Regions from separate parts of the Plantactinospora sonchi genome, predicted to be linked through region 2. Evidence: riboswitches for the same ligand, from Rfam matches in the RefSeq annotation. Region 2 holds a riboswitch; the other holds the start of a gene.
What was found. Region 2 has a riboswitch for ZMP and ZTP ahead of V1633_RS16055 (glycine hydroxymethyltransferase). Riboswitches for the same ligand answer to the same signal wherever they lie in the genome.
Positions count from the first base shown of each region.

Region 1: another riboswitch for ZMP and ZTP. It lies ahead of V1633_RS23290 (bifunctional 5,10-methylenetetrahydrofolate dehydrogenase/5,10-methenyltetrahydrofolate cyclohydrolase); the one in region 2 lies ahead of V1633_RS16055 (glycine hydroxymethyltransferase).

Region 1 covers NZ_JAZGQK010000020.1:155,612-165,929, forward strand. Annotated here, with positions in the region: gene V1633_RS23275 (endo-1,4-beta-xylanase) at 172-1,332, opposite strand; gene V1633_RS23280 (extracellular solute-binding protein) at 1,541-2,968, opposite strand; gene V1633_RS23285 (sigma-70 family RNA polymerase sigma factor) at 2,982-3,485, opposite strand; gene V1633_RS23290 (bifunctional 5,10-methylenetetrahydrofolate dehydrogenase/5,10-methenyltetrahydrofolate cyclohydrolase) at 3,608-4,501, opposite strand; ZMP/ZTP riboswitch at 4,527-4,616, opposite strand; gene V1633_RS23295 (DUF4230 domain-containing protein) at 4,841-5,656, shown strand; gene V1633_RS23300 (SigE family RNA polymerase sigma factor) at 5,858-6,379, shown strand; gene V1633_RS23305 (hypothetical protein) at 6,376-7,551, shown strand; gene V1633_RS23310 (hypothetical protein) at 8,081-9,109, shown strand; gene V1633_RS23315 (hypothetical protein) at 9,106-10,318, shown strand, end outside.
Region 2 covers NZ_JAZGQK010000012.1:423,081-433,398, reverse strand. Annotated here, with positions in the region: gene V1633_RS16115 (methyltransferase domain-containing protein) at 1-752, opposite strand, end outside; gene V1633_RS16110 (helix-turn-helix domain-containing protein) at 801-1,358, shown strand; gene cpt (chloramphenicol phosphotransferase CPT) at 1,378-1,893, opposite strand; gene hemC (hydroxymethylbilane synthase) at 1,890-2,816, opposite strand; gene V1633_RS16095 (DUF397 domain-containing protein) at 2,988-3,179, opposite strand; gene V1633_RS16090 (helix-turn-helix domain-containing protein) at 3,139-3,957, opposite strand; gene V1633_RS16085 (hypothetical protein) at 4,496-4,915, shown strand; gene V1633_RS16080 (VOC family protein) at 4,988-5,398, opposite strand; gene V1633_RS16075 (helix-turn-helix transcriptional regulator) at 5,404-5,889, opposite strand; gene V1633_RS16070 (DinB family protein) at 6,056-6,613, opposite strand; gene V1633_RS16065 (SDR family oxidoreductase) at 6,665-7,393, opposite strand; gene V1633_RS16060 (hypothetical protein) at 7,548-8,264, shown strand; ZMP/ZTP riboswitch at 8,354-8,465, shown strand; gene V1633_RS16055 (glycine hydroxymethyltransferase) at 8,487-9,959, shown strand; gene cydB (cytochrome d ubiquinol oxidase subunit II) at 10,039-10,318, opposite strand, start outside.

The DNA.
Region 1 (10,318 bases), on a different contig from region 2:
CGGCCCGGGCTGGGGCCGGGTCCGGGGCCGAGCACCGGTGGGGTCGGATTGCGTTGGCCGAACACCGGTGGTGGTGGTGCTGGTCGGGACGGAACCCGCTGATGGGCGGGTCCACGAGGGTCGGGGCCGACCGGGAACGGGCCCGGGCCTGGCCCGTTCCCGGTCGAGCCGTCAGAAGCCGCGCCTGCTGTTCGGGTCAGCGGCGACGGCGAGGACCTGCTGCAGGCCCCGGTACGCGGCCTTGGGCTGGAAGTTCTCGTCCATCGGGGTGGCCGAGCCCTGGCCCTCGAAGAATCCGGGGACCCAGGAGTACTTGTCGGTGAAGCCCCAGACGGTGAACATCACGCACTTCGGGGTGAGCAGGCAGGCCTGGAGCAGCGTGTTGAAGCTGCCTACCTGGCCGGCCTCCTTGTACGTGTCGACCGGCAGGAAGAACCGGACGTCGACCTCGGTGAACGCGGTCTCCAGGCCGAGCCTGTCGAACCGCGCCAGGTTCTGCGGGGCGTCGATCGGCAGCGGGTACTGCAGATCGAGGTGGCCCTGAAAGCCCATGCCGTGCAGCGGCACCCGCTGCTTGCGCAGCTGCCTGGCCAGCTCGTAGTACGCGGTGCTCTTCGGGTTGATGTTGTCGATCGCGTAGTCGTTGAGGAAGAGCTTGGCCTTCGGGTCGGCGGCGTGCGCCCAGCGCAGCGCGTCGGCGATGTAGTTCTCGCCGAGGTGCTGGCGGAAGATGGTGTCCCGCAGCACCGGGCTGTCGCCGTCGGTGAACGCCTCGTTGACCACGTCCCAGGCCCGGACCTTGCCCTTGTAGCGCTTCACCACGGTGGTGATGTGGTTGCGCGCGATGGTGCGCAGCTCCGCCGGAGTGATCGAGCCGTCGGCGACGCCGTCGGTCAGCCAGGTGGGAAGCTGGCTGTGCCAGAGCAGGGTGTGGCCGTGCACCTTCTGCCCGTTGCGTCGGGCGAACTCGACCAGTTGGTCGGCCGGGCCCCAGTTGTACGTGCCGCGGGTCGGCTCCAGCTCCGCCCACTTCATGGCGTTCTCGGCGGTGACCGCGGAGAACTCCGTGGCCGCCAGCTCCCGGTAGGTGGCGTCGTTGGTCAGGTTGTTGACGTCGACCGCCGTACCGAAGCCGAGACCGTGTTTCCTGGCCAGCACCCGTAGCGGCAGGTCGGTGTTGACCGGCGAGGGGGAGTGCCAGCCACCGGTCGCCAACGCCTGACCGGTGGGGGCGAGCGCCTGGGTCGGAGCGGCGGTGGCGGACGACGGCCCGACCGCGTAGAGCGCGCCGGCGGTGAGTACACCGGCAACTATGATCCGGAGCTTCTTCATTCGAGCGGGACCTCCAGGGGTGGGGGTTCGACGCCGACCACCGGAGTGGTCGGCTGATCCGCGCGTGCCGGGGACGGGTACGCGTGGATCTCCCCTCGAACGCGCGCCGGGCGGCGAATTGCTGCACCGCGCGTTGTCAGAGATCCGACACCGCTGAGGCCGGTTCACCTCTGGCCATCGGGCAGCGTGAATGGTATTTGGGACACCCCTAGTTGGACATCAACGCCGCGAACTGTTCGGCGGTCAGCTCCGACCGGAACAGCCGCCGCAGATTGGTGTTGAGCCTCGTCGCGGTCTGCGGATCCACCGCCTGGTCCCAGGCCAGGCTGTAGGAGGGCGCCCCAGCCACCAGCGCCGAGATCGAGGTGGTGAACTCCGCGTGCGTGGTGTCCCGCAGCCGCGCCGCCGCGTCGACGACCGGCGGCACCTCACCGTCGGCGACCAGGTCGTCGAGGTACGTGTCACCGGCGACCGCCCGGACGAAGTCGACCGCCGCCGTCCGGTGCCGGCTGTCCCCGGCGACCGAGATGTACTGCGCCGGCACCCCGACCAGGTCCGCCGGGTCCCCGGCCCCACCGGCGACCGTCGGGAACGGCACCCAACCGAGCCGGCCGTCGAGGACGAAGTCGGAGTTCCGGCCGAGTTGGGTGGGGTACTCCCAGGTCCCCATCAGCTGCATCGCGGCCTCGCCGCTGGCCAGCCGCCGACCCGCGGTGCCGTCGTCGTAACCGGCCGAGTCGAAGTCGGCACCGAAGGCCCCCCGTTCGGCGAGTTCCCGGGCGTCGTGCAGGGCCCGCAGCACCGCCGGCTTCGTCCAGGCACCGGGCCGGCCGGCGACGATGTCCGCCGTCGTACCGGGGCCGCCGATCCGTTCCGCCAGGTACATCACGTACATCAGCTCGGTCCAGCCCTGGGCGCCGCCGAGCGCCAGTGGAATGGTCCCGTCGGCGGAGAACCGGTCGACCAGGTGGAGCAACTCGGCGTAGGTACGCGGGGGACGCAGGTCGGCCCGGGTGAAGACGTCCCGGTTGTAGAAGAGCACCACCGGATGCGTACCGCTCATCGGCAGTCCGTACTGGCGGCCGTCCACCGCGCCGCCGGCCAGCACGTCCGGCAGGAACCGCTCGACCACCCCGGGCTGCTCCCGCAGCGGCCCGGTCAGGTCGAGCAACCGGCCGGCCCGGGCGAGCCGGGACAGCTCCGCCCCACCCCAGCTCACGAAGACGTCCGGGCCGTCCGGATCCTCGCCGACGGTACGCAGCCGCTCCTTGTACTCCTCGTTGCCGAAGATGGAGAGTTCCACCTGGACGCCGGTCTCCCTGGCGTACCGCTTGACCAACTCCTGCAGCGCGGAATCCCGGACCGGCGGGGTGATCGCCCAGACCCGGATCGTCGCGTTCCCGTCCGCCGTCGGCGGCGGGACCAGGCCGTTGCCCCGCATCAACTGGCTGCCGGTGAGGGTCACGGCGAGCACCAGGACCGCCGCCGCCACGCTGGCCAGCCCGGCCCGCCGCTGCCGGCCACGGCGGTACCGGCGGCGGATCGCCGCCAACGTGTCCGGGCCGGCCGCCGGCAGCGCGGCCTGCGCCTCGGACAGCGTGGCGGCAACCTCGTCGGCGAGTCGCCGATCGTCCACGGGACCAGTCTCGTCAACCACGTACGCTCCGAATCGTCGGCCGGGCGTTCCCCAGATGCGCCCGCAGGGCGCGCCTGGCTCGCGCGTACCGGCTGGAAACCGTCCCCGGCGGCTCACCGCAGATCCCGGCGATCTCGCTGAACGTGTAGCGGTAGAGCACGTGCAGGACCACGACGGTACGTTCGGGCTTGCCGAGATCCTGCAACGCCTGCCACAGCGCGCCGTTGCTGACCACCGCCCCGGCCGGGTCGTCCGGCCGGTGGTCCACCTCGTCGGTCGGTACCTCCCGCCGCCACCGCCGCCACCGGCTGACGTTGCGGGTCACGATGACCTGCCGGGCGTACGCCTCGGGGTTCTCCCGCGCCTTGCGCCACCGCTGCCAGACCTCGACCACCGCGATCTGGGCCAGGTCGTCCGCCTCGGCGGCACTGCCGCTGATCAGGTACGCGAACCGCCGCAGTGCGTCCAGGCGCGCCCGAGCGAAGTCCTCGGCGTCGCTGAACGCGCCATGGGCCATCGGGGTCCCTCCTGTCGGACTACAAACGCCGAGCGCCGTCGATCCGCTCCAAGGAATCTATCGGGTGCGAGGAAGGGCCCCCTATTATCGTTTCCGGTTGTACAGGGGCCCTTCCTGACACCTCAGGCGGCGGGCAGGCCGGTCTGCCGCTCGGCCAGCTCGACGGCGTTGCGGAAGAGCATCGCGACGGTGGTCGGGCCGACCCCGCCGACCCGGGGCGTGATCGCGCCGGCGACCGTCGCGCACGACTCGTCCAGGTCGGGCAGGAGTCGACGGCCCTCGTACCGGACCCCGCCGCCGATCGCGACCGCGCCGGGTCGCAGGTGCTCCGGCCGGACGATCCCGGGTACGCCGACCGCGGCGACCACGATGTCGGCCCGCCGGGTGTGCCGCTCCCAGCCGGGTACGCCACTGTGCACCACCGTCACCGCCGCGTCGGCGGTGGCCCGCTTCTGACTGAGCAGCAGGGAGAGGGGACGGCCGAGGGTGGTACCCCGGCCGAGGACGACCACGTCCCGGCCGGCGACCGGGATCTCGTGGAAGGCGAGCAGCGCCTCGATCCCGGCCGGGGTGCACGGCACCGGGCCGGGCAGGCCGGCGGCGAGCCGGCCCAGGTTCTCCGGGTGCAGCCCGTCGACGTCCTTCGCCGGGTCGATGGCGAGGATCGTCTCCGCGTAGTCGAGCTGCGGCGGGGTCGGGTGCTGGACCAGGATCGCGTGCACGTCCGGATCCCTGTTGTACGCCCCGATCGCCCAGAGCAGGTCCGCCGGGGTGGCGGTGGCCGACAGGTGGATGTGCGGGGAGGCGAAGCCGAGTTCGGCGGCGCGCTCCTGCTTCATCCGGATGTAGCCGGCGCTGGCCGGGTCGTCGCCGACCAGGATGGTCGCCAGGCTCGGTACGACACCGGCGGCCCGCAGCGCGGCGACCCGGGCGGTGATCTCGGCGAAGACCGCCTCGGCGACCGGACCGCCGGGCAGTGGTCGGGCGGTGTGGGTCGGGTTCTCGGTCACGGTCACGGGGCTTCCTCTCGACGGTGGAAGGCCCCGGCGCCCAGGCGTACGGCGACGGAGTGCAGGTCCGGGCGGTCCGTTCCCCGGTGGTGCTCCACCCGCGCCAGTCGCGGAACCGCCGTGGCCAGCGTACTGCGGGCGGGGCCCGGGCGCAGGGGCGTGACCGGCACCGGCACGGCAGGGCCGCCCGGGTTCGGAGGCGGGCGCAGAACCGGCGTACGACACCGACGTTGAGCTGCGTGAACGTGAGAGCGGTCCAGGTCCCGGACATTCGACTCGCGCGTGTCGTACCGGGGCCGTACCGTTTGATTCAGGTGCTTCTCTGACAAGGACGGTGAGGGCGCGATGTCCCGACCAGGTGATGTCAACCAGCCCACGCGTGAGGTTCCCGGTTACGCCAAGGGGCAGGTGTCACCCGCCCCGGCGGATCCGTGGGCGCACGAGAGCGAGACCACGCCGTTCGACGCCGCACGGCCCGTCACTGACCACACCACCACCGAGCTGGAACCGTCCGGCGGTGGCCGGTGGGGGCGCGGCATCTTCGTCCTGGTCGGCGTCATCGGCCTGGTCGCGGTGCTGACCCTCGGGGCGCAGCTCAGCGGCATCCTGCCGGACTTCCGCAATCCGTTCGCCAAGGAGCAGACCGACCGCAGCCAGCCGCCGCTGCTGAAGTCGATCCAGGACCTCAGCCGGTACGTCGCGGCGGAGGGCAACTTCGAGGTGGTCGTCGACCTGGAGCAGAACCGCCGGTACGTCCCGGACTTCCTGCTCGGTGAGCGCACCCTCTTCGTCGGTGCCGGCACCGTCGACGCGTACGTCGACTTCGGGCAGATCAGCGAGGGGGCGATCGTCCAGTCGCCGGACAAGAAGTCGGTCGAGATCAAGCTGCCGGCGCCGCAGCTCGGTCAGGTCAACCTCGACCTGGAACGCAGCTACGTCTTCGCCGAGGACCGGGGCATCCTCAACCGGCTCGGTGAGGTCTTCGGCGGTGACCCGAACCGGCAGCGCGAGACCTACCTCAAGGCCGAGCAGAAGATCGCCGAGTCGGCGAAGAGCAGCGGGCTCGGCGAGCGGGCCCAGGAGAACACCCGGAAGATGCTGGAGCAACTGCTCCGCTCGCTCGGCTACGAGCAGGTCACCATCACCTACACCCAGCCGTAGGACATCCCGGACGGCCAACCGCTCAACGGCGGCGCGGGTCATTCCGCGCCGCCGTTGCTGTTGCCAGGCTCCGTTACTGTCAGCAACTGCCTCCGCTGGGCGTACGGCACCGCCGGTGGCGTCGGGACGGATTTTCTCCGCACCGAGGCAGCGGGCGTCGCGGTGCCGGCGTTGGAGACGGTATGACTGACAGGCACAAACATGGACGCTGACCTCGAGAGGGAGTTCAGCGAGTTCATCGAGGCCCGGTCGCACGCACTGTTCCGCACCGCGCTGGCCCTGACCGGGCACCGGCAACAGGCCGAGGACCTGTTACAGACGGTGTTGACCCGTAGTGTCCGACACTGGGCCCGGATCCGCGCCGACGCGCCGGAGGCGTACCTGCGGACGGCGCTGTACCGCGAGCAGACGAGTTGGTGGCGCAGCCTGCGGAGACGTCGCGAGGTGAGCGCCGAGCGGGTGCCGGAGGTCTCCACCGGCGACGGCACCGCCACCGTCGACCTCCACCTCGCGCTGCGACAGGCGCTGGCGCTGCTGCCTCCCAAACGCCGCGCGGTGCTGGTGCTGCGCTACTTCGAGGACCGGCCGGACAGCGAGATCGCCCAGATCCTGGGCTGCTCCGAGTCGACCGTACGTAGTCAGGCGGCCCGTGCGCTCACCCGACTCCGTGAACTCTGCCCCAAGCTCGACATCCTCCAGGTGAAGGAGACCGCAGGCCGATGAATCCGCACGTCACCGGGACCATCCGGAACGTATTCGAGGAACTGGCCGACTCCGCTCCACCGCCCTCCGGGTTGGCGCGGGTCACGCTCGCGCGGGCCCGACGGCAACGGATCACCCGACTGACCGCGGGCGGCGGTCTGGCCACCGCGCTCTGTGCGGCGCTGGTCGGGCTGCTCGTCGGCGTCGTACCGGCGGGCGACGGCACGGCCGAACAGGTGGCTGGTACCTACTCGCGCAGCTCGGTGGTCACCTCCTACAGCGGCATCCGCGACCCTCAGGTCGAGGACCCGAGCCCCGCGTTCGAGTACTCGATGGTGCTGAACCGGAAGACGGGCCACTACGACCGGTTGCCGTACCGGTTCGCCATGCCGTCACCGGACGGCAGCCAGGTGCTGGTGGGTACGGGCGACAACGGTGCGGCCCATCCGACCCGGGTCGGGATCCTGGACCGGGTCGGCGGGGAGGTCCGGTGGCTGCCCACCCCCGACGTGGGTGCCGCCAACGTCTGGGGGTACGCGGACTCCGGTAGCTGGTCTCCCGACGGTCGGCAGGTCCTCTTCACCTACCGGCCCAAGTTGGACGCACCGGCCGGTTTCCTGCTCACCGACGCGGCGACGCTGCAGACGCGCTTCGTGCCCCTGGCGGACGTGTCGACGGAGAACGCACAGGGCCTCAGCCTGGTCTGGACGCCAGACGGAGCCGGCCTCGTCCTGACCACCAGTCGGAGCGTCGACGAGAGCCAGCCGGACTCGGTGACCGGCATCCGCTTCTACGACCTCACCGGTCGGCTGGTGCGGACGGTCCCGGCCAGTGCGTCGCTGCTCGACGCCGCCGGGTTCTCGCCGGACGGCAGCCGGCTGGCGCTGGTCGACCGGTACGCCCCGGGTCCGACGAAGGTGACCGTCGCCGACGCCGCGACCGGAGTCTCGGAGGGTGTGGTGGACCTGGGCCGGCCGGCCCGGCTGGTGGGCTGGACCGACGACGACCATCTGCTGCTGTGGGTCTTCGCCGACTCCGCTCCGCAGGGCGCGGACCGGGAGGACCAGCTGCTGGTGGTCGACCTGGCCGGCAAGGTCGTCCGGAACGTCCGTCCGGCGGCTGACGAGCCACAGCAGACGTTCATCGGCCCGGCCGACGGCCTGCCTGCCGCCGCGGAGAAGCTGACCCTCTGAACGGCGTGGGTCCGGCCCTTCGTGCCAGGGGCGGGCCCGGCTTCGGAATCGGCGCGGATCCGGCTTCGGAAATGGCGCGGATCCGGCCCTTCGTGACAGGGGCGGATCCGGCTTCGGAAATGGCGCGGATCCGACCCTTCGCGGCAAGGGCGGATCCGGCTTCGGAAATGGCACGGATCGACCCGGAGCAACGGCGTGACGAAACTCGTTCCGCCGGACGAGGGTGCGGCGCAACGGCGGCGCGGGGCTTCCCACCCGCGTCGCCGTTGTCGTTGAAACGGCGGATGGTAGGGAATGGACCCGACTCGTCCGGTCAACCGCCATCGGCCTGAATTCGCAGGTCGGCGGAGGAGTCCATCCGCCGACAGTTCGTCATCGACGGCCCGTCGGCCGTGCCAGACTGACGCCGGGGTCGATTCGGGTCACCCGTCCCGTCAAGAAATCCGTATTTCTGACCGGGGGAGTATTGGAGCCGATTTCATCGACCTCTATCGATCTGTTTCGAGATCGGGACAAAGGGGGAAACGCAGTGACCGATCATCTGGAGAACATGCCGGTGTCCCGGCGTGATCTAATCAGGATCTCCGGGGGGACGACGCTGGCGGCGGTGACACTCGGCTCGCTCGGCGTACCGTCAGCGGCCAACGCCGGCGCGGCGCCGGCCGGCCGACCCGTCCCCGACGGGGTGGGCGCGGCCTCGGCCAGCCCGGGCGCCCGCACCAGACTCCGCTCCACCGGAGCCGACCTGCTGATTCGCGACGGGTCGCCGCACTGGTGGCTCAGCCCGGACATCTGGGTCGTCCCGGGCACCGACCCCAACGGCGTACCCGGCACCCCGGCCGCCGGTGACGTGGCCTACGTGTGGGCCCGGGTGCAGAACACCGGACGGACCGACGCCATCGGCGTCCAACTCCGGTTCTACTGGGGGAACCCGTCGGTGCAGATGTTCTACAGCACCCTCAACCCCATCGGTACGGCGTTCGCCGACGTCGCCGCCGGCGACATCCAGGAGGTGCTCTGCCTGGTGCCGTGGAACGTGGTAACCGTCAACAACGGCCACGAGTGCCTGGTGGTGGTCGCCAGCCTGCCCGACGACCCGCCGCTGCCGGACGCCGTCGACCCGGTCGGATATCCGAACGTGGCCCAGCGCAACCTGACCCTGGCCACGGTGGGGAAGAGTGACTTCAAGCTGACCCTGACCGTCACCGCCGCGCCCCGCAGGCCGAAGCGGGTCCGGATCAGTGCGCTGGTCGGCGGTGAACTGCCCAAGGAGACCCTGCCCACGCTCGGACTGCGCGACCACCGGCCGGTGGAGAAGCGACTGGTCGAGGTCGGGTTCTCGACAAAGCCGATCACCGACCCCAACGACGGCGTCGGCGAACCCGAACTGGAGCTGGAGGTGCCGGCCGGACGCAGCGTGCCGGTCCACCTGACCGTACGCGGCGGCGGGGACCTGGCCGTCGGGGAGTACCAGCTGGTGGAGGTCATCGAGTCGGAGGAGAAGCAGACTCTCGGCGGCATCTCGTTCGCGGTCGTCGGTCAGGAGGGCCTCCGATGAGCGCCACGCCGATGGCCGTACAGACCCGGCCGTTCGCCATCGAGCCGTTCACGAACGTGATGCTGCCGGACGGCATCTTCGACAACGCGCTCTACAAGCTGCGGATCGCCTGCCACTACACCAACACCTCGGGCAGCGACCTGACCAACGTCACCGTCTACCTGGAGAGCGTCGGCGACCCCGGGATCGTGGTGACCGGGCAGACGTACACGTTCGCCCGGATCCCGGCCGGCGCCTCGGTGCTGGTCTCCTGGGCGGCCGACTTCCAGCACGCCTCACCCGGCAAGCCGCTGGTCAGCTTCGTCGCCCGGGCGGACGGGTTCACCTCGGCCCGGACGATCCGGCAGATCTTCGTCTCCCAGACCCGGTACGACGAGACGACGAAGACGTACTCGATCCAGATCCCGGAGGGGCGGCTCGAACTCTCCAAGGTGACCGTCGTACCGCCCGCCAAGGGCGAGTGGTGGGCGGGGGAGAAACCGGACGGCGAGAAGCGCAAACCGTGGCACGGCCCGTACGTCCCCACCGGCTGCACCCTGGTCTGGGTGCCGAACCCCGCCTACCCGGGCACCCACGGTGAACTGCCGTTCGAGGACCCTTGGTGGAAGGTGCTGGCGCTGATCATCCTGGTCATCGCCGCGATCGTCGGGATCATCGCGGCGGCGGTCGGCGCGGGCACCTTCCACGTCGGGATCAAGGGCGAGTTCGAGGAGACCGATCCCGGGGTGGTGACCGAGTGCTGCAAACCGGCACCGGGAGACGTGCTGAAGGGCGGACTCACCGTCGCCGGGGTGGCCGGGGTGATCGCCTCGGTCGCGTTGGCGGTGGCGCTCTCCGACGAGGCCGACCCGCACTGGCGTGGTCAGGAGGCGACCCCGCCCGGCCCCGGCGAGCTGACCGTCGGCGAGCGGGTCGAGGCGCACTGGAAGCTGCTCGACGAGCCGTACGCCGGGAAGCCGTACCGGACGGAGGTGAGGTGGTCGTACGAGCGGACCACCACCGGCGGCGTGTACCACCACCAGGTGGCCGAGGAGCAGACCAACATCCACGTCACCGACGAGGTCAAGGTGGTCACCCCGGACACCGTCACCTCACCGGGCACGCTCTGGGTGCGTTCGACCTTCACCCGGCCCGACTCGACCCTGTTCAGCGGGCCGGACCTGTACACGTTCGTGCTGTTCCGGGCCCCGCAGGGGCTCTACTTCCTGG
Region 2 (10,318 bases):
CGGACGCTGAGGTCGTCGCGGCCGGCCAGGCCGGCGACGATGTTGTCCAGGGCGGCGAGGTCGGCCGGGGACAGTCGCTCCTCCAGGCTGTGCCGCATCCGGCTGAGGGAGACCTCGGCGTACCGCGTGGCGGCGGCGGGCAGCGGTGGTCGGAGGTTGATGTCGAAGTGTCGTTCGGTCACCGAGGTGAATCCGGTCTGGCGCATCCGGTCACCCCAGTTCTCGTGCATGTGCATGCCGGCCTCGTGTCGGCGTTTCGCCGATTCGGTGTGGCCGCGCGATTCGACGTCCTCGTCCGGGGTGTCGGCGAGGAAGCGTGGGAACGAGTCGAGTTCGGCGATCACCAGTAGCCCCCCGGGCCGTAGTGCGGCGTACGCCGAGGCGAGCGCTTTCGCGGGGTCGGCCAGGTGGTGCATCGAGGCGGCGGCCCAGATCACGTGGGTGGGTCCGAGGTCGGGCCAGGGCTGGTCGAGGTCGGCTTCGAGGGTACGGATCCGGTTGCCGAGTCCGGCGGCGTCGGCCCGGTCGCGGAGGTGGGTCAGCATGTCCGGGGACATGTCGACGGCGGTGATTCTGGAGTCGGGCAGTTCGCGGGCGAGGGCGAGGGAAGCGGTGCCGCTGCCGGCCCCGAGGTCGACGATGTGGGGGTGGTCGGGGGCTTCGCGGCCGACCCAGCTGATCAGGTCGTGGAAGTAGTCGTGCAGGACTTCGGCGTCCAGGTCCAGCAGTTCGATCATGTGGTCGTGTGTCATGGCCGCAACGGTAGCCGTGCGTTGCCTGTATGGCATAGCATCTTGCGTATGAAGCAAGACGATGATGTGGAGGCGGTGGTCCGGCAGCGGATCCGTGGCCTGCGGATCGCCCGTGGCTGGTCGCTGGACGAACTGGCGCGCCGCTGCCTGATCAGCCCCTCCACGCTCAGCCGGATCGAGACCGGGCACCGGCGGATCGCCCTGGACCAGATGGTGACGATCGCCCGGGTGCTGGGAACCACGCTCGACCAGCTGGTCGAGTCCGACGCCGACGACGACGTGGTGATCCGTCCGCACTGCGACGAGCAGCGCGGCATCACCACCTGGTTGCTGTCCCGGGACAGCAACCAGACCGTCGCCAAGCTGCGGGTCACCCGCACGGTGCCAGAGGACCTGCGGGTGCATCCGGGGCGCGACTGGTTCACCGTGCTCTCCGGCACGATCGAGCTGCGGCTCGGCGAGCGTACGATCCTGGTCGGCACGAACGAGGCGGCCGAATTCTCCAACATGGTCCCGCACGCGTTCGGCGCGTACGGCGGCCCGGCCGAGGTCCTCTGCATCCTCGACCACGAGGGCGGACGCAGCCGCCTCGACCCGGAGCGCTGACCCGGTTGCGGGTGCCGGATCAGTTCACGTGTGCGGCGATCACCCGCGCGCAGTCCAGTGATTCGGTGTGTCCGGTGTCCACCTCGACGTCGTAGACGACCCCCTGGTGCACGATGTCGGCCTGCGACGCCGCCATCCCGACCACCCGGTCACCTCTGGCGATCTCCCGGCCCGCCGCGATGTCCGGGGCGCAGCGCACCCCGACCCACAACACGGTGAGACCGTCCAGGTACCGGCGAAGACGTTCCTGGGAGACGGCGCCGCCGAGGAAGACGTCGTCGACGATGACGTACGCCCCGGCCCTCGCCATCGCGGCGACGCCAGCCGTCCAGGCATGCTGCACGGCGTCGAAGCCCTCGCCGAGGATGACCTCACCGTCCGGCCCGAACGTCACCATCGCCGGTGGCAGCCGGTCGACGAGGTCGTCGACGCCGAGGTTGATCCACGGCTTCGGCAGCAGGTGTTTGAGGCAGCGGACGATGCCCGACTTGCCCGAGCTGGAGCCGCCGTTGAGGACGATGACCTGCGTTGTCATGGGTGCTCGAGCAGGTCACGGGCGCCCTGCCGGAGCAGGGCCGCGGCAACGGAGGTCCCCAGGGTGATCGGATCCGCCGCCCACTCGTGCACGTCGAGCACGGTCTTGCCGTCAAGGCTGATCACCCGGGCCCGCAGGCCGAGACGTCCGTCAGGCTCGGTGCGTGCGAGCGCGGCGATCGGGGAACGGCAGTTGCCTTGCAGGATGTGCAGCATGGTCCGTTCGGCCATGGTCTCCTGCTGGGCTCGCGGATCGTTGAGGCTGGCGGCCAGGTCACGGGTGCTGGTGTCGTCTTCCCGGCATTGCAGGACCAGGGTGCCGGAGCCGACAGCGGGGACCATCGTGTCGACGTCGATCGGATGGGTGATCCGGGCGGCCTGCCCGATCCGCCGCAGCCCGGAGACCGCGAGCAGCAGCGCGTCGTACTGGTCGCCGGTGTCGAGTTTGGCCAGCCGGCTGTTCGCGTTGCCGCGGATGGCCACCGGCGCCAGGTGCGGCCAGTGCAGAGCCAGCTGCGCCACCCGTCGCACCGCGGAGGTGCCGATCCGGGTACCGGCGGGCAGTTGTTCGATCCGCAGGCCGACCGGGTGTACGAGGCAGTCCCGGACGTCGTCGCGGGCCAGGTAGGCGGCCATCACCGTCCCGGCTGGGGCCGGCCGGTCCCCGGGTACGTCCTTGACGCAGTGCACGACCAGGTCGACGTCCCCGGCGAGCAGGGCGGCGTCGACCTCCTTGGTGAACGCCCCCTTGCCGCCCAGCGCGGCCAGGTCGCCTTGCCAGCGGTCCCCACTGGTGGACATCGACGTCACCTCCACGGTGACGTCGGGATGCCGGTCGGCGAGCATCGCCCGGACCCGCTCGACCTGAGCCAGCGCCATCGGGGAGTTGCGGGTACCGATGCGCAGCAGCCGGGAGTCGGACATACCGGCGAGGGTAGTCCGCCAGGCACGGATGCCGACGGGCGGCCCGGATGCCGCCGAAACTCCGCGGACGGGAAATCTCAGCCTCGCCGGGTAGCTGCCGTTTCTCACGACGAAGCCCCGTCCCGGGTCTGCTGCCCAGGGTCGGGGCTTCGTGTCGTACGGGGTGGCGGGTCAGCCGTGCTGCTTGGCCAGGGTGACGAAGCCCTGCCAGGCGGACGGGGCGAAGGTCAGCACCGGCCCACTCTGGTCCTTGCTGTCCCGGACCAGCACCCGGCCCGGAAGGTTGTCGGCCACCTCGACGCAGTTTCCGCCGTTCTGGCCGCTACGGCTGGCCTTGCGCCAGCTCGGCCGCTGGGTCGTCATGGTCATTCACCAACCTCAGGATCAGATTCCGCGACTGGTCACACGGGAGGGCGACCGCAGTTATAGCCTGCCACGTCCGCTCCAGGCCGGTCACCCGAGCCGGATCCGTGACCACCCGGTCCTCGTAGAAGTCGTCCAGCAGGCCGACGGTGCCGCCGCCGTCCTGGGTTGCCAGGGTGAAGGATCCGCTGCGGCCGGCGTGCAGCCCGGCGGAGTCGGGCACGACGTGGACAAAAATGTTCGACCGGGCGCTGGTGTCGGCCAGGTGCAGCAGTTGGTCCTTGGCGATCTCGGGCGGGCCGCACCGGAGCGCGGCGGCGTCGATGATGAACGCGCAGGAAGGGCGGTCCTCCCGGTCGAGGATGGCGGCCTGCCGCTCCATCCGGTTGGCGACCCGGCCCGCCACCTCGTCGTCGCTGAGCATGCCGGTGCTGGCGAAGACCGCCCGGGCGTAGGCCTCGGTCTGCAACAGACCGGGAATCAGGGTCGCCTGGAAATAGCGGAGAATCACCGCCGTCTCCTCCACGTCCTGCCAGGGCCGGAACCAGCTCGGAGCGGGCCTGCGGTTCTTTCTGGCCTCGGCGGACAGCTCCTGGATCTCGTCCCCGGTGCCGAGGAAAGCGTCGATGGCCGCAGCGGTGTCGTCTTTCGGAATGAGCCGGGCGGTTTCGAAGGCCGCTATCAACGACTTGCTGACCTGCACCGCCTCGGCTATCTGATCCTGGGTGATCCCCCGGTCCGCGCGTAGCTCCTTGAGTCTGACCGGAAGGTTACTCACCTTTATCGCCTCCGTATAAGGCTCCGTGTCCCCGGGGTGATTCGCCTCCGGGCAGAGTATCCAGCGTTAGTGCTCTCCGCTCATCTTCCGTTACCCACAGGCGACAGTCCAGGGTGGATATCGACGGAGTTGGTGCGGCTCAACCCGCCGGGAAAAACGTTCCCCTCGCGTTTCCCCGTGGGCCGTTACTCCGTCGGCGGGGACCACCCACCGGTGACGCCTGTACGGGCGTGGGTGGTCCCCGTCTCCCCCACATTCGGCGAACCTGTCTGAGGCGGCGACATGAGAAGACACCACCGAAGCTGGCGACGGCTCTGGCTCTACTGCTGGTGCGGATTCCGCTGGACCTGTCCCGACGCGATACCCGTCGTACCCATGCCGTTCGACCCCGCCCCGACCGGATCACCCAACCAACGCACGACATGGCAGAGCACGACCAGACCCCGCAACCAACGACCGGCGTGGGACGGCCCGACCGGATTCGGGCACCGGGTCGGACGGGCCGGCCGGCTCACCCCCGCCCAACAGGCCCGAGTCGGTGTCGAGCGCTGAGATGGGCGTGGTGGTGACGCGGAACCTGAGGCGACTCGACGACCCGGACCGGGAACACGTACCGCAGCGGCCCCGGTGGACGTGCCGCGACTGCCACGACGACTGGCCGTGCCGTACGGCCAGGACGTTGCTGCCGGCGCAGTTCCGGCTCGACCCGCTGGCGCTCTTCGTCTACCTGGGGATCTGTCTCTACGAAGCGACCGAGGACCTGTACAGACTGCACCCGAACCCGGGGCCGGATCCGGCTGCCCTGCACGCCCGGTTCCTCGGCTGGGTACCGGAGCGCCGTCTCGTCGTCGGCGCCCTGGCCCGCCGCTTCGCCGCCGGCCACCCGGCGGTCGGCCCGGCCGGAAACACCGGTCCGACTGGAAGCACCACGAGGCCGGATACGAACAGCGGCCCGTAGGTCTGCCGTCCGCACCGGCCCCATGCCACGCGGGCCGCCCGTCGACTGCCGACGGGTCGACCGACGTGAGAGTCAGCGGAGTTCGTTGATCCGGAGCAGGTTGCCGGCCGGGTCACGGAAGGCGCAGTCGCGGACGCCGTACGGCTGCTCGGTCGGCTCCTGGACGACCTCGGCGCCGCCGGCCTGCAGCCGGTCGAAGACCGCGTCGAGATCCTTGCTGGCCAGGGTGAGGGCGCCGTAGCTGCCCTTGGCCATCAGTTCGAGGATGGTGCGGCGCTCGTCGTCGGTGATGCCGGGGTCGGCGGCCGGCGGATGCAGGACGATCGACGTGCCGGGCTGGTTCGGCGGGCCGACGGTGATCCACCGCATGCCCTCGAATCCGACGTCGTTGCGGACCTCGAAGCCGAGGGTGTCGCGGTAGAAGGCCAGGGTGGCGTCCGGGTCGGTGTGCGGCAGGAAGGCGTAGTGAATGGTGATGTCCATGCAGGTCACGCTAGTTGCGGCCAGCGGACTCCCGCTTCTTGATTCCTGATCGGTCTGGTCACCTGCTTCGCCAGGCAGGACGGCATCTCGGCGGTCACCCGGGCGGCCCGGACCCGGGCACGGTAGGCGCTCGGGGACATCCCGACCAGTTCGGTGAAGCGGGTGCTGAAGGTGCCCAACGACGAGCAGCCGACCGCGAAACAGACTTCGGTGACGCTGAGGTCGTCACGGCGCAGCAGGGCCATCGCGCGTTCGATCCGTCGGGTCATCAGATAGGCGTACGGGGACTCGCCGTACGCGGCCCGGAACTGGCGGCTGAGGTGCCCGGCGGACATGTTCGCGCCGCGGGCGAGCGCCTCGACGTTGAGCGGCTGGGCGTACTCGCGGTCGATCCGGTCCCGGACGCGGCGCAGCCGGGCCAGGTCGCGCAGGTGCTGGGCTTCGGCGGAACTGCTGGTCACCCACCCGATGGTGCCAGCTGGGACCGACATCGCCCAGCGTCGTCGGCTACTCCGCTGGCGGTCTCGGCGGGTCCTCGACCCGCGATCTTCCCGGTGTGAAGCCCGCGCGTCCGTCGTATCAGCCGAGGGCTTCGATGTTTCGAGGGCCGCCAGTTCGGCGCTGGCCGTACTGCTCGACCAGCGGTCGAGGCAATGGTCAGCGCGGTACGGTTCCGTCCTGCCAGCGGTAGAGGTCGCGCAGCAGGGAAATCTCGGCGCCGTGATGGATCAGCTCCCTGTTGACGTGCAGGACGATGCCCTCCATGGGGAACCGCTCGGGACCCACCGTGGGTGGATTCTCCAGTTCAGCGTCCGAGAGTTCGCGGACTCCCGCGTTCCATCTCCCGTACATCTCATCGAGCTGTTTGAGCGCCTCGTCAGCGGTCCCCGCGTAGGTGAATGTCTGGAAGTCGACGTCCTGGCCGCCGAAGTGCCATCCGACCCGATAGCCCAGGCACGAGACGATGATGTGTGCCAGCCGCCAGGCAATCGTGGTCACCGGCGCCGGCGCCGGGTCAGGGGACGCGGAGTCCACCGTCCACTCTCCCGAACCTGCCGACGTCGGTGCGGCAGACGTGCCACGTGGGCGGATGCTCCAGCAGTCGCGCACCGGCTCCCAGAAGTACTCCTCATCGGTGAGACCGTCCAGCCGTGGCCGCAGGTTCTTGCGCCAGTGCCGGTCCAGCTGCTCCGCGAGCCGCTCACTTCTCGTCATTTCCGCACACTACAGACAACGGACACCTGGCTGCGTCCCTCGCGGACGCCGTCACCGGCCGCCGGCGACCCGGAGTACGGCGCCGCTGGTGTAGGAGGCGGCGTCGCTGAGCAGCCAGACGATCGCGGCGGCGACCTCGTCGGGCTGTCCGGGGCGGCCCAGTGGTGTCTGTGCGCCGACCTGGGCGGCCCGGTCGGGTAGGCCGGAGACGGTGTGGATCTCAGTGTCGATGATGCCGGGCGAGACGGCGTTGACCCGGATGTTCCGCGGGCCGAGTTCCTTGGCGAGGCCGACGGTGAGGGTGTCGGTGGCGGCCTTGACGGCGGCGTAGTGGACGTACTCGCCGGGGCTGCCGAGGGTGGCGGCGGCCGAGGAGACGTTGACGATGGCGCCGCCGGAGGCGAATCGTCGGGCGGCCTGCTGGGCGCAGAGTACGTAGCCGATGAGGTTGACGTCGACGACGCGGCGCAGGTCGGCCAGGGTGAGGTCGGTGAACGGGCCGATCGGGCTGGTGGTGCCGGCGTTGTTGACCAGGCCGGTCGGCTCCCCCAGTTCGGCGGCGGTGTCGAACAGCCGTGCGACCTGCTCGGGGTCGGTGGTGTCGGCGCGTACCGCGCGGCCCTGTCGGCCGGCGGCGTGCACGTCGCGCAGCACGGCGTCGGCGGCGGCGGAGTCGCGTTGGTAGCAGAAGACGACGTCGTGTCCGGCGGCGGCGAGTTGGCGTACGGTGGCGGCGCCGATTCCCCGGCTGCCGCCGGTCACCACGGTGAGCGGGTTCATGCCTCTCCCCCTTCGGTCGCCCACGATCCTGTCAGCCGGTGGGCCGGTTGGGCGGTGGCGAATGTGTGATCTTCGTCGGTGTGTCCGTCTCGACGTTGTCGGGTCGGACTGGTAGTAAGGCAGGAATCAAACAGGTGTACGGAAGAGGGATCTGATGACTGCCGCGGGTACCGCCGAGCAGGGCTTGTCCACCGAGGAGTTGCAGCAGATCAGGGACGCGTTGGCGAACGGTCGTAAGCCGAAGGTGATGTTCACCGAGTCGGCGGGCCAGATCGCGGGTCAGCTCGGTCAGGTGGTCGAGTTGACCGATCCGCAGGTGTCCGAGGAGTGGGTGGTGGTCCGGTTCGGCCGGGACGAGTTGCCCTTCTCCCCCGCTGATCTGGCGGTGGCACCGAAGGGTGCGACGCGACGGGTGAGGCCGGAGCCGGAGACGGTGGTGGAGCCGGTTCCGGAACCGGAGTTCAAGATTGTGCGGGAGCCGGTTCCGGCGCCGCGCGAGGAGGCGAGAGTGACGACAGTGGAGAGTGCTCCGGCGGTTGCGGCGGAGGCCGAGGCGAAGCCGGCGAAACGGGCGGCGAAGGCGGCCCGGCCGGCGAAGGGTCCGGCGGGGTTGACGGTGACGTTGGCGTACGCGGACGGCGAGTGGACGCTGGCGGCGTCGCAGGGGACGAAGGCGTTGGCGAAGCCGTACGTGATCAAGCCGGCGGAGGCGCTGCGGATGGTGGCGTTGATCGACGTTCCGGGGGTGCAGGAGGCGGTGGAGCAGATCCTGTCGGTGGAGCGGCGGGAGGCCGAGCAGCAGGCGGAGAAGTTGCGGGCCGAGTTGGCGGAGATCGAGGCGCGGTTGGCGGAGTTACGCGACGCGGGGTGAGGTCGCAGGCGCCGTCCGCCCGGGGTGTGGTTGTCGGGTGACGTGCCGGTGTCGTGGATGGTTGGGGCCGGGTCGGATTGGTAGGCTCGGCCTCGGGCCGTGACTGGCGTGCTGGGATGGGGTCAACCATCGGGAAGCGGCCCCGTCGCCGTCGGGAATGGTCCCGTCGTCTGACGTGTGCCGTGCGCCTGGGCCAATTCCTCTTTCGGCCCGGGAGGTTTCATGGCCAGCTCTGTTTCCGAATTCAGCGTGGACTCCGCTCCGCTCACCACGGAGTCGGTGGCGTTCCGTTCGGCCCTGGACGTGGTACGTCAGGTGGAGCCGCGGATCGCCGAGGCGATCGGTACGGAACTCGCGGACCAGCGTGAGTCGCTGAAGTTGATCGCGAGTGAGAACTACGCGTCGCCGGCGGTGCTGCTGGCTATGGGCAACTGGTTCAGTGACAAGTACGCCGAGGGTGCGGTCGGGCGGCGGTTCTACGCCGGCTGCCGCAACGTCGACACGGTGGAGTCGATCGCGGCGGAGCATGCCCGGGAGTTGTTCGGGTCGGCGCACGCGTACGTGCAGCCGCATTCGGGGATCGACGCGAACCTGGTGGCGTTCTGGGCGGTGCTGGCCGACCGGGTGGAGGTGCCGGCGCTGCGCGACGCCGGGGTGCGGCAGGTGAACGACCTGTCCGAGGCGGACTGGGCGGCGCTGCGGCGGGCGTTCGGCAACCAGCGGATGCTGGGGATGTCGCTGGACGCGGGTGGGCATCTGACGCACGGGTTCCGGCCGAACATCTCCGGGAAGATGTTCGACCAGCGTAGTTACGGCACCGATCCGGTGACCGGGCTGCTCGACTACGACGAGGTGCGGCGGGTGGCCCGGGAGTTCCGGCCGCTGATCCTGGTGGCGGGCTACTCGGCGTACCCGCGTCGGGTGAATTTCCGGATCATGCGGGAGATCGCCGACGAGGTCGGTGCGACGTTCATGGTGGACATGGCGCACTTCGCGGGTCTGGTGGCCGGGAAGGTGTTCACCGGCGACTTCGACCCGGTGCCGTACGCGCACATCGTGACCACGACGACGCACAAGTCGCTGCGGGGGCCGCGCGGTGGGATGGTGCTCTGCGGTCCGGGGTTGGCCGAGCAGGTGGACCGGGGTTGCCCGATGGTGCTGGGTGGCCCGCTGCCGCACGTGATGGCGGCGAAGGCGGTGGCGCTGGCGGAGGCGCGGCGGCCGGACTTCCAGGGGTACGCGCGACGGGTGGTGGAGAACGCGGCGACGTTGGCCGAGGGTCTACTGCGGCGCGGTGCGACGCTGGTGACCGGTGGCACGGACAACCACCTGCTGCTGGTCGACGTGTCGGGGTACGGCCTGACGGGTCGGCAGGCGGAGGCGGCGCTGCTGGACGCGGGAATCGTGACGAACCGCAACGCGGTGCCGCGGGACCCGAACGGGGCCTGGTACACGTCCGGGATCCGGCTCGGCACTCCGGCGCTGACGACCCGGGGTCTCGGGGTGGCGGAGATGGACGAGGTCGCGGATCTGCTGCATGTGGTGTTGTCGGCGACCCGGCCGGGTGCCGGACCGGACGGTGGGGTGTCGAAGGCGCGGTACGTGGTCGACGCGGGTGTGGTCGAGCGGGTGGCGGGCCGGGTGGCGGATCTGCTGGGCCGGCATCCGTTGTATCCGTCGGTGGATCTGGGCTGACCGGAGGCGGGCGTACCCGCCGCACGCACCGACGGCGTCGGGTCGTGCGGCGGGCGCCCGGTTCGGGTTCGCCGCCCGGTCAGTGCGGCGGGATGTTGGCCACCCCGATCCGCTTGCGGAACACCCAGTAGGTCCAGCCCTGGTAGAGAAGCACGACCGGGGTGAAGAAGACCGCGATCCAGCTCATGATCTTCAGGGTGTAGCCGGCGGAGGCGGCGTTGGTGACGGTGAGCGTGCCGGCCGGGTCGCCCGTCGACGGCAGCACGTTCGGGAAGAGGGCGGCGAACAGGGTCGCCACGGTCAGCCCGATCGCGGCGGCGGTGCCGGCGAAGGCCCAGCCCTCCCGGCGTACCCGGGTC